Regions from separate parts of the Flavonifractor sp. An9 genome, predicted to be linked through region 2. Evidence: riboswitches for the same ligand, from Rfam matches in the RefSeq annotation. Region 2 holds a riboswitch; the other holds the start of a gene.
The links. A riboswitch is a leader RNA that binds a small molecule or an ion and turns the genes downstream of it on or off. The one in region 2 is predicted to bind cobalamin.

Region 1: another riboswitch for cobalamin. It lies ahead of cbiD (cobalt-precorrin-5B (C(1))-methyltransferase CbiD); the one in region 2 lies ahead of B5G40_RS09675 (hypothetical protein).

Annotation. Positions count from the first base shown of each region.
Region 1 is NZ_NFHC01000003.1:156,822-161,862, reverse strand. Features, by position in the region: gene B5G40_RS03750 (cation-translocating P-type ATPase) at 1-2,371, shown strand, start outside; gene B5G40_RS03745 (GNAT family N-acetyltransferase) at 2,374-2,826, shown strand; cobalamin riboswitch at 2,875-3,058, shown strand; gene cbiD (cobalt-precorrin-5B (C(1))-methyltransferase CbiD) at 3,153-4,289, shown strand; gene cobM (precorrin-4 C(11)-methyltransferase) at 4,336-5,041, shown strand, end outside.
Region 2 is NZ_NFHC01000013.1:33,994-39,034, reverse strand. Features, by position in the region: gene polA (DNA polymerase I) at 1-1,969, opposite strand, end outside; gene B5G40_RS09675 (hypothetical protein) at 2,181-2,834, opposite strand; cobalamin riboswitch at 2,988-3,182, opposite strand; gene B5G40_RS09670 (DUF975 family protein) at 3,235-4,062, opposite strand; gene B5G40_RS09665 (sensor histidine kinase) at 4,111-5,041, opposite strand, start outside.

The DNA of each region.
Region 1 (5,041 bases), on a different contig from region 2:
CCGGGTGAGCGCCGACCCCAATCTGGGCCTGACCATGGTCCAGGTGCGGGAGCGCCAGCAGAACGGCTGGGCCAACGATCCGGTGGAATCCCCCACCATGACCGTGGGCCAGATCGTGCGGGCCAACGTTTTTACCTTCTTCAATTTCATCTTTGTGGTGCTGGCCGCTCTGCTGATCTTTGTAGGGTCGGTACAGGACCTGCTGTTCCTGCTCATCGCCATGGCCAATACCGGCATTGGCATTTTGCAGCAGCTGCGCTCCAAGCAGACCATTGACAAGCTGAACCTGCTGGCGGCGCCCCGGGCCAATGTGGTGCGGGAGGGGCAGCTGGGCTCGGTGCCCGCCTCCCATCTGGTGCGGGACGACGTGGCTGAGCTGGCCTCCGGAGACCAGATACCCGCCGACGCCACGGTGCTGGCCGGTCAGATCCAGGTCAACGAGGCCCTCATTACCGGCGAGGCCGATGCCATCATCAAGCGGCCGGGAGACGCCCTGCTCTCCGGTTCCTTTGTGGTGGCGGGACGCTGCCGGGCCCGGCTGGACCGGGTGGGGGCCGACTCCTACGCCGCCCGCCTTACCCTGGAGGCCAAAAAGGACGTCACGGTGGGCAAGAGCGAGATGATGTCCTCTCTGGACAAGCTGATCCGGGTCATCGGTATCCTGCTCATCCCCATCGGCATTGCCCTCTTTGCCAAGGAATTTTTCATCGTGGGCCGCACCTTCCAGGAGACGGTGGTGTCCACGGTGGCCGCCCTCATCGGCATGATCCCCGAGGGCCTCTACCTGCTGACCAGCGTGGCCCTGGCAGTGAGCATGATCCGGCTGGCCCAGGGCAAGGTGCTGGCCCAGGATATGAACTGCATCGAGACCCTGGCACGGGTGGATGTGCTGTGTGTGGACAAGACAGGCACCATCACCGAACCCCGGATGGAGGTGGGGGAGGTGGTGTACCTGGACCCGGAGAAGTACGCCGAGACCGAGGTCACCGAGATCCTCAACGCCTTTTATCAGGTTTCCGAGGCGGACAACGATACTGCCCGGGCCATGCAAAAGAAGTTCCACGGCCGGTCGGCCTGGCACGCGGAAAAGACCATCCCCTTCACCTCCGCCACCAAGTGGAGCGCCGCCGTCTTTCCCGGCCACGGCGCCTATCTGGTGGGCGCTCCCGAGTTCATCCTGGGGCCCCGGTACGGGGATCTGAAGGAGCAGGTGGACCCCTGGTCCGCCAAGGGCTACCGGGTGCTGTTGGCCGCAGAATACCAGGGGATGCCCGACCAGAAGGGGCTGGACCCCCGGCGGGTGTGCCCCATGGCCCTGGTGCTGCTGTCCAACCGGGTGCGGGAATCGGCGCCCAAGACCTTCCAGTTCTTTGCCGAGCAGAAGGTGGCCGTTAAGGTCATTTCCGGCGATAACCCGGTGACGGTGGCCGAGGTGGCCCGTCAGGCGGGCATCCAGGGGGCGGACCGCTATGTGGACGCCGCCACCCTCCACTCCGATGCCGACATGGACCGGGCGGTGCGGGAATTTACCGTGTTCGGCCGGGTCACCCCCGACCAGAAGCGCAAGCTGGTCCAGGCCCTTCAGCGGGCGGGCCACACCGTGGCCATGACCGGCGACGGCGTCAACGACGTGCTGGCCCTGAAGGACGCCGACTGCGGCATTGCCATGGCCTCCGGCGCGGAGGCCGCCTGCCACGCCGCCCAGCTGGTGCTCCTCAACTCCGACTTTGCCGCCATGCCCAAGGTGGTGGCCGAGGGCCGGCGGGTCATCAACAACATCCAGCGGGCTGCCGCCCTCTATCTGGTGAAAAACATCTTCTCCTTCTTCCTGTCCATCATCTCCCTGTTCGCCACCTTCCCCTACCCGGTGACCCCGCTGCAGATCTCCTTCCTCAGCGCCGTCACCATCGGCGTGCCCTCCCTCTTCCTGGCTCTGGAGCCCAACCACGCCCTGGTAAAGGGAAAATTTCTTACCAACGTGTTCCGGGCAGCCCTGCCCGGCGGCCTTACCGACCTGATCATCGTGCTGGGGCTGGAGGCCTTCTATCTGGTGTTCGGCTTCACCACCGACGAGCTGTCCACCATGTCCACCATTCTGCTGGTGGTCATCGGCCTGCTGGTGCTCTATCAGGTATGTAAGCCCTTCGACTGGAAGCGGCGGGTGCTGATGATCGCCATGAGCGCCTCCTCCGCGGTGGCCATCATCTGGTTCGGGGCCAGCTTTGGCCTGAGCCAGCTGACGATTCAGTCCTTCCTGGTGCTGGTGGTGTTCCTGTGCCTGTCCTACCCGGTGATGAACGTGCTGCTGAAGGTATGTCAGTACGGCGCCCTGCTGTGGGACAAGGCCAGACATATGAGGCGCCGCACATGAGTCTGACGGTACGGCCCTACCGTCCGTCGGACTGCCCCATTCTGGCGGAGCTCTTTTATCAGACGGTTCATGGAGTGTGCGGACAGGACTACACCCCGGAGCAGCTGGATGCCTGGGCCGACGGACAGGTGGATCTGGCGGCCTGGGATGCCTCCTTTCAGGCCCACACTACTTTGGTGGCGGAGTGGGACGGGATGGTGGCTGGCTTTGCCGATCTGGCCGACGACGGCTACCTGGACCGGCTCTATGTCCATAAGGATCTCCAGGGCCGGGGGATTGCCACCGCCCTGTGCGACGGCCTGCCCGGCGCCCGGCTGACCCATGCTTCTCTTACCGCCCGGCCCTTCTTTGAACACCGGGGCTGGCGGGTGGAGCGGGAGCAGCAGGTGGAACGCCATGGGGTCAAATTGACCAATTTTGTCATGGTATGGGAACCGCCCTGTGCGCTCATATGACAAGAAATTACCTTTACTTTTCCTCTGCGTCCTGATATAATGAGCGGAGAATTGAATCGTATCCGCAGTTGTGGCAGTGCCGCGAAAGGGGAAGCCGGTGCAAATCCGGCGCAGTCTTACCTCTACTGTAAGCGTGGACGAAGGCGCGAATACCATTGGCCCGTGGGGCTGAGAAGGTGCGCCGGAGGAGGAAACGCAAGCCAGGAGACCCGCTGCAGGGATACCGTATTGCGTAGCTCTGAGGTGGAGAGGTGCGGCATTTTTTCATTGAAAAAGGCCCTCCCCAAAGCTGGGGAGGGCCTTTTTGTGTCGAAGGAGGCGGTCTGGTGCTGGAACTATATATCCCGGTGGGGAACAAGCAGCTGCGCTGCGGCTATACCACCGGCACTTGTGCCGCCGCCGCTACAGCCGGGGCAGTCCGGTTGCTGCTTACCGGGGAGGCTTTGCCCGCAGTGCGGGTGGATACCCCTGCGGGGATCGCGGTGGAGGTTGAACTGCTGGAACAGTCCGCCGGAACCGGCTGGGCCAGCTGCGCCGTCCGGAAGGACGGCGGGGACGACCCGGATGTGACAAACGGAACCCTGATCTTCGCACGGGCGGAAAAGACCGACACCCCCGGCATCACCATCGACGGCGGTACCGGCGTGGGCCGGGTGACCCGGCCCGGACTGGACCAGCCGGTAGGCGCAGCTGCCATCAACTCCACCCCCCGGATGATGATCCGGCACCAGGCGGAGGAGGAGATGGCCAGGGCGGGCTATACCGGCGGACTGTCCATTACCATTTCGGTGCCGGAGGGAGAGACGCTGGCCGCCCACACCTTCAACCCCCGGCTGGGTATTGAAGGGGGCATCTCCATCCTGGGTACCAGCGGCATCGTCCGCCCCATGAGCGAGGCCGCCCTCATTGACTCCCTCTACCTGGAGCAGGATATAGCCAAAGCCGCAGGCGTGACCGATCTGCTGGTCACCCCCGGCAACTACGGGGATTCCTTCGCGGAGGGGACTCTGGACCTGGACCTGACCCATCGCTGCACTTGCAGCAACTATCTGGGTCACGCCATCGACCACGCTGCCGGGCTGGGCTTCCGATCCTTCCTGCTGGTGGGCCACCTGGGCAAGCTGATTAAAGTGGCGGCGGGGAACATGAACACCCACTCCAAGGTGGCCGATGGCCGGCGGGAGACCCTCACCGCCCACGCTGCCCTGGCGGGCGGGAGCCCGGCGCTGCTGAAAGCCCTCTTTGCCTGCCCTACCACCGATGCCGGGGTAGAGCTGCTGAAAGAGGACGGGCTGCTGGAGCCGGTGATGGCCTCCATCGCCCAGGCTCTGGAGGAGGTGCTGCACCACCGGGCCGGGCCCGACCTGGCCATTGAGGCGGTGTTCTTCTCCAACCAGTACGGACTGCTGGGAAAGACAACAGGGGCTGAAAACTTGCTGGCTCTGCATCAACATCAATCGTAGGGGCGACTTTTACGGCCGTCCGCCGATACAGATAGGAGTTTCGATTATGGTACATTTCATCGGCGCGGGCCCCGGTGGGGCCGATCTCATCACCGTGCGGGGAGCTAAGCTGCTGGGGGAGGCGGATGTCATCATCTATGCCGGTTCCCTGGTGAACCCCGCCCTGCTGGATTATAAAAAGGAGGGCTGCCAGGTCTATGACAGCGCCAAGATGACCCTGGAAGAGGTCATTGAGGTAATGAAGGACACCGAGGCCAGGGGGGGCACCACTGCCCGGCTCCACACCGGCGATCCCTCTCTGTACGGCGCCCACCGGGAGCAGATGGACGAGCTGGACAAACTGGGTATCTCCTACGACGTGACCCCCGGTGTGTCCTCCTTCTCGGGAGCGGCTGCTGCCCTCTGCGCGGAGTATACTCTGCCCGATGTATCACAGTCGGTTATCATTACCCGCATGGCGGGCCGTACCCCGGTGCCCGAGGGGGAGCAGCTGCGGAAGATGGCCTCCCACGGCTGCACCATGGTGCTCTTCCTGTCCACCGGCCTGCTGGAGCAGGTGGAGGAGGAGCTGATGGCGGGGGGCTATGCGCCCGATACCCCGGCGGCCATCGTGTACAAGGCCACCTGGCCGGAGGAGAAGGTGTACCGCTGCACCGTGTCCACCCTGGCGAAAACCGCCAAGGAGAACCATGTAACCAAGACGGCCCTCATTACTATCGGTTATTTTCTGGGGGATGATTACAAGCGGTCCA
Region 2 (5,041 bases):
TCTTCCCCGCCGGGGCCACAAACATCTTCCGCAGCTCCGCCCCCAGTTCGGTGCGGACGGGGATGTTTTGCAGGTTGGGCTCGGTGGAACTGAGACGCCCGGTGGCAGTGACGGTGTTCTGGAAGGAGGTGTGGATGCGCCCATCGGCGGCGATCACCTTGGTGAGCCCGTCCACATAGGTGGATTTCAGCTTGGCCAGCTGACGGTAGTCCAGCACCGCCTCCACAATGGGGTGCTTGTCCCGCAGCTTTTCCAGCACCTCGGCGTTGGTGGAGTAGCCGGTCTTGGTCTTTTTCACCGGGGGCAGGCCCAGCTTGTCAAAAAGGATCTTGCCGAACTGCTGAGTGGAATTGATGTTGAACTGCTCCCCCGCCAGTTCGTAGATCAGGGCCTCATCGGCCTGAATCCGCTCATCCAGCATCTGGCCAAAGGCGGTGAGGGCGTTCCGATCCACCAGCACCCCGGCGTGTTCCATCTCCGCCAGCACCGGGCACAGGGGGAGCTCCACCTCATAGTACAGCTTATCCATACCCAGCTCCGTGAGCCGGGGGGCCATAGCCTCCTTCAACGCGCCGATAAGGGCGCAGTGGGAGAACAAGGCACCCAGCACCGTTGCCTGATCGGCCAGAGGGGTAAAGGCATCCTTGGCCAGGTAGGTATCCTTGGCCTTGGCATACTCATGGTTGAACCACCGCATACCCAAAGTCTCCAGCTCGTAACTGCCGTCGGTGGGAGCCAGCAGATAGGCCGCCAGAGCCGTATCAAAAACGAAGCCGCCTCCCTCGATGCCCTCGTTCAGCAGTCTGGACAGCAGGGTTTTCACATCGTGGGTGTTCTTCTTGATGTCAGGAGCAAAGAGGGCCTTGAGAACGTCGTTATATCCCTCCATCTGGTCAGCCCGGAGAATGGCGGCGTGGCTATCCTGCTCACTCTCCCAGTGCTCCACCACAACCACGTCCAGAGAGGGCAGGGCCAGCACATCCACGCTGTCCTTCTGCCGCCAGATAGACAACAGCTCCTCTGCCCGGTTCAAATCGGTGACATCTTCGCTGGTGCAGGTGCCGGTAAACTGTTCCTCCTGCTGCACCTCCCCCTGAGGAGCGCTGAGGCCCAGCTTGTCGATCAGCTTATTGAACTCCAGCTTGAGGAAAAGCTCGTACAGGACGGCGGCATTGGGTTCCTTCCGCAGGTTGGCCTCGGGGGTGAAGTCGATGGGGGCATCGCAGTGGATGAGGGCCAGGTCGTAGGACATTTTAGCCTGGTCTGCCCCTTCGGTCAGTTTCTTAAGCACGGCAGGCTTGGCCTCTACGCTGTCCAGATCCTGATAAATGGCTTCCACGCTGTGGTAGCGCTGGATCAGGTCCATGGCGGTCTTTTCACCGATCCCCTTGACACCGGGGATGTTATCGCTGGTATCCCCCATCAGTGCCTTCAGGTCCACCATGTGGATGGGATCAAAGCCGTAGGCCTCCCGGAAGGCCTCGGGGGTCATCTCCTTGGTGGTGGTCTGGCCCATACGGGTGGACACCAGCTTCACCCGGGTGGTATCGGTGACCAGCTGGAGGGAGTCCTTGTCGCCGGTGACGATGACGGTATTCCACCCGGCGGCGGTATCCTTCACCGAGATGGTACCGATGAGGTCGTCGGCCTCCCAGCCATCCATCTCATAGCGAGGGATGTTCATGGCCTCCAGTACCTGCTTCAGGATAGGCAATTGAGCCGCCAACTCCTCCGGCATCCCCTTCCGCTGGGCCTTATAGCCTTCATAGGCCAGGTGGCGGAAGGTGGGGGCCTTTCGGTCAAAGGTGACGCACAGGGCGTCGGGCTGTTCCTCGTCTATCAGCTTGAGCAGGATGTTCACGAAGCCATAGACGGCGTTGGTGGGGGTGCCGTCCTTGGTGGTAAGCAACCGGATTCCGTAAAAGGCCCGGTTGATGATGGAATTGCCGTCAATGACCATGAGCTTCATGAAAGGACCTCCTGCTGTCCGGTACTCCCGGACATAAAATCTCAGGATATAGTATACCAGCTTTCTCCGTCCCATACAAGAGAAAAGCCCGCCGGGTCACCTCACAATGGTGACCGCTATGTGCGCCGAGGTCAAATACCCCTCGGCAGAAGCCAGCAGGATATAGATCCTTCTGAGACGGCGGTATTAGGAAGGTCCTTCCCCTCCGGCTTCAGGCATGGCTAACATTCCGCGCCCAATAGCGCCGCATATGTCGGCGCACGGACTTGCTCAGCGCAGGAATACCCAGCAGTTCCAGTCCGGTCTGCCAGGTGCAGCCCACTTGTCTGAACAATACATCCAGCTCCCCGGGCAGCTCCTCCCGGCAGGGAGGCTGACCTGTCCGTCGGACCGCCGCGCAGTACTCCCCCAGTGTTTGTCGGGCATCCTCATCCAAGCATATACCCCGGGACGCGCACCGCTTCAGGAAGGGCAGGGTGTCCACCCGCTCGGGCCAGTCCGCCGGCCACATGCGCTCTGCCGCCTGCTGGCGGCTCCGGCCCCGTGCCCGCCAACAGGCATGATGGAGGGAACCAAAGCGCTTTTCCAGATACCAGCGGTAGACGCACAGCAACCGCTCCGGACGGGGCGAACCATTGCGCCCCTCCATGGTCTCCACCAGTGACTCCAATAGTTCTTCGTCGGAAAAGCTGGTATACACCTGTCTGCCAATGGGACATTCCGGGGAAAAATAGAGGGTAAGATCTCCATCCAGCTGCTGAGATAATCCGGGCGTATCGGCCATTTCCTCCTCCAGTTCCGCCAGCCACTGACGATATCCATTCAATTCCCGCTGGGACAATCTGTTCTTTCCGGTCCGTTCCATAGCTTTACTACCTCCCTGCCGCTGCAAATGGATTCCGGCGGGGACATCTATGGCCCAGACCATAGCAAAAGAAAAGAGTTTCCCGGACGGGAAACTCTTTTTTCATCAGCTCAAACGCCTGTGCTGTCACGCGCCATTTCCCCGCCGAATATGCGCGTTACCGTCGCGGCTGGCTGGTCTCCTGGCTTGGATTCAACCTTACGCCCGTCTTCCCATCCGTACCCGGACAGTGACCTTATGAGCGCTCGTCATCCTTACAGTAGAGAGGGCTGCTGCGGACTTGCACCGCATTCCCATTGAAAGCTCCGCCTCTGAGGACGGATAGCTACCAACCGCTGATTGGATTCAGTTGTTGTTTCTATTATATCATCTTCGTCCGAAAATACAATGCCTACTTTGGTTACATCCCGCCGTAAGGTCCGTTCCACCCGCCGGGCTGAGGACGCTGAGGAAAGGCTCCATACACCACCCAGTTATAAAAATTGGCATTGGCCGCCCCCATATAGGGGCCGATCCACAGGCTCAGAATACCCAGGGTGAAGGGAGACAAAATCAGCCATCCCAGGAAGGACAGGTCCTGTACGAACAGTGCCATGATATTGCCCCGCATGGCGCTGCGGCTGTGGCCAATGGCCTCCAGGGCGCCCATCTCCGGGTGGTCCAGCAGAAAGTAGACCGCCAGCCGGTAACGATAGGATATGGCAATCATCCAAACCAGCATGATCAAAGCGCCAACAAGGATCAGGGTGACGCTGTGCATTAGATAGGCCAGGAACACAAAGCCCACATAGACCGCCATACCGATGAGCCCCCACAGGAACACAAACAGGGCCGACAGGAAATTCACAGCCAGTGCCCGTCCTATCGTATAAAAGCCATCCAGCAGATTGCGGTAGCTGGGCCCTTCCCGCCGGGCCAATCGCAGGCTATAGGAGGTATATCCGTAATCCATCACCCAGCTATAGAGCGCCAGCAGCAGCTCCATGACCAGAATCACTGTAATACGCTGGGGGGTAAAAATGGCGGTCAGGATCTCTTCCACTTCATAGTTGGTCTCTGTTAGATAAAAATAGGCAGCCTGAAAAGGCTCAGATACAAAATTCAGCACCACACTGCTCAGTACACCGGTCAGCAGCACATACACCAGCGTTACCAGCATGGGGTGGGGATAGGCCCCCCGCATGGCATCCCGTGCCAGCCACTTGGACTCAGGACGGTTATATCCCATGGTACTCCCTCACAATCGTTTCTACCTTGTTGAGGAAATGATACCACATCATGTTTTCGATTGCAACCCGGGCAGCACCACCGTAAAGGTCACGCCCCCCGTCCGGTTGACCGCCCAGCAGCGTCCTCCATGGGCCTCCACCGCCGCCCGGACAATGGCCAGGCCCAAACCGGTACCTCCGTCCGCCCGGCTGCGGCCCTCATCCCCCCGGTAGAAGGGCTCAAACAGGCGGTCCAGATGTTTTTGCGGGATGACGGGGCCGTCGTTGTCCACGGTCAGCGTGATCCGCCGTCCCTTTTGGGCCAGGGAAATGGTCACCGCGCCGCCGGGGGTGCAGTGGCGCAGGGCATTGTCCGCCAGATTGTCCACCATTTCCTCCAACCGCAGCCGGTCCCCCAGCATGGATGCCGGGGCCAGTTGAGTACGCAGTTCAATGTTCTTTTCCTCTGCCAGCAGGGACAGCCGTGCAGCACCATTCTCCACCAGAGCATCCAGATCCAGGGGTTCCCGTTCCACCTTGCCGCCGCTCTCCAGCCGGGCCAGGTCCATCAGGCTCCCCACCAGGGCCGCCATCCGGTCGCTCTCAGCCACCACGGTGTCCAGATACTGGCCCCGCTTGGCGGGGTCGATGTCCTCCCGCAGGGCCTCGGCATGGGTGCGCAGCACCGCCAGAGGAGTCTTGAGTTCATGGGCCGCCCCCCGGACGAAGGCCCGCTCCCGCCGGATGGCCCGGTACTCCAGCCAGGCTGTGAACAGGGCCAGGGCCGCCGCCGCTCCCAGGGTGAGCAGGAGCACCGGTTTCAGCCCGGTGAGGGCGTACAGCTCAGGCAGGTAATAGTTTGACGCGAGAGGTCTCACGGCGCCGACATCCAGATAGGCGTTGGAATACTGGCCGCCGCCAAAGGCCAGCCCTCCCTGGGCAGTCTGGGGAATCCTCTCCTCCAGCTCGTCCACCTCTGCCGCCAGAGCCTGGTACCGC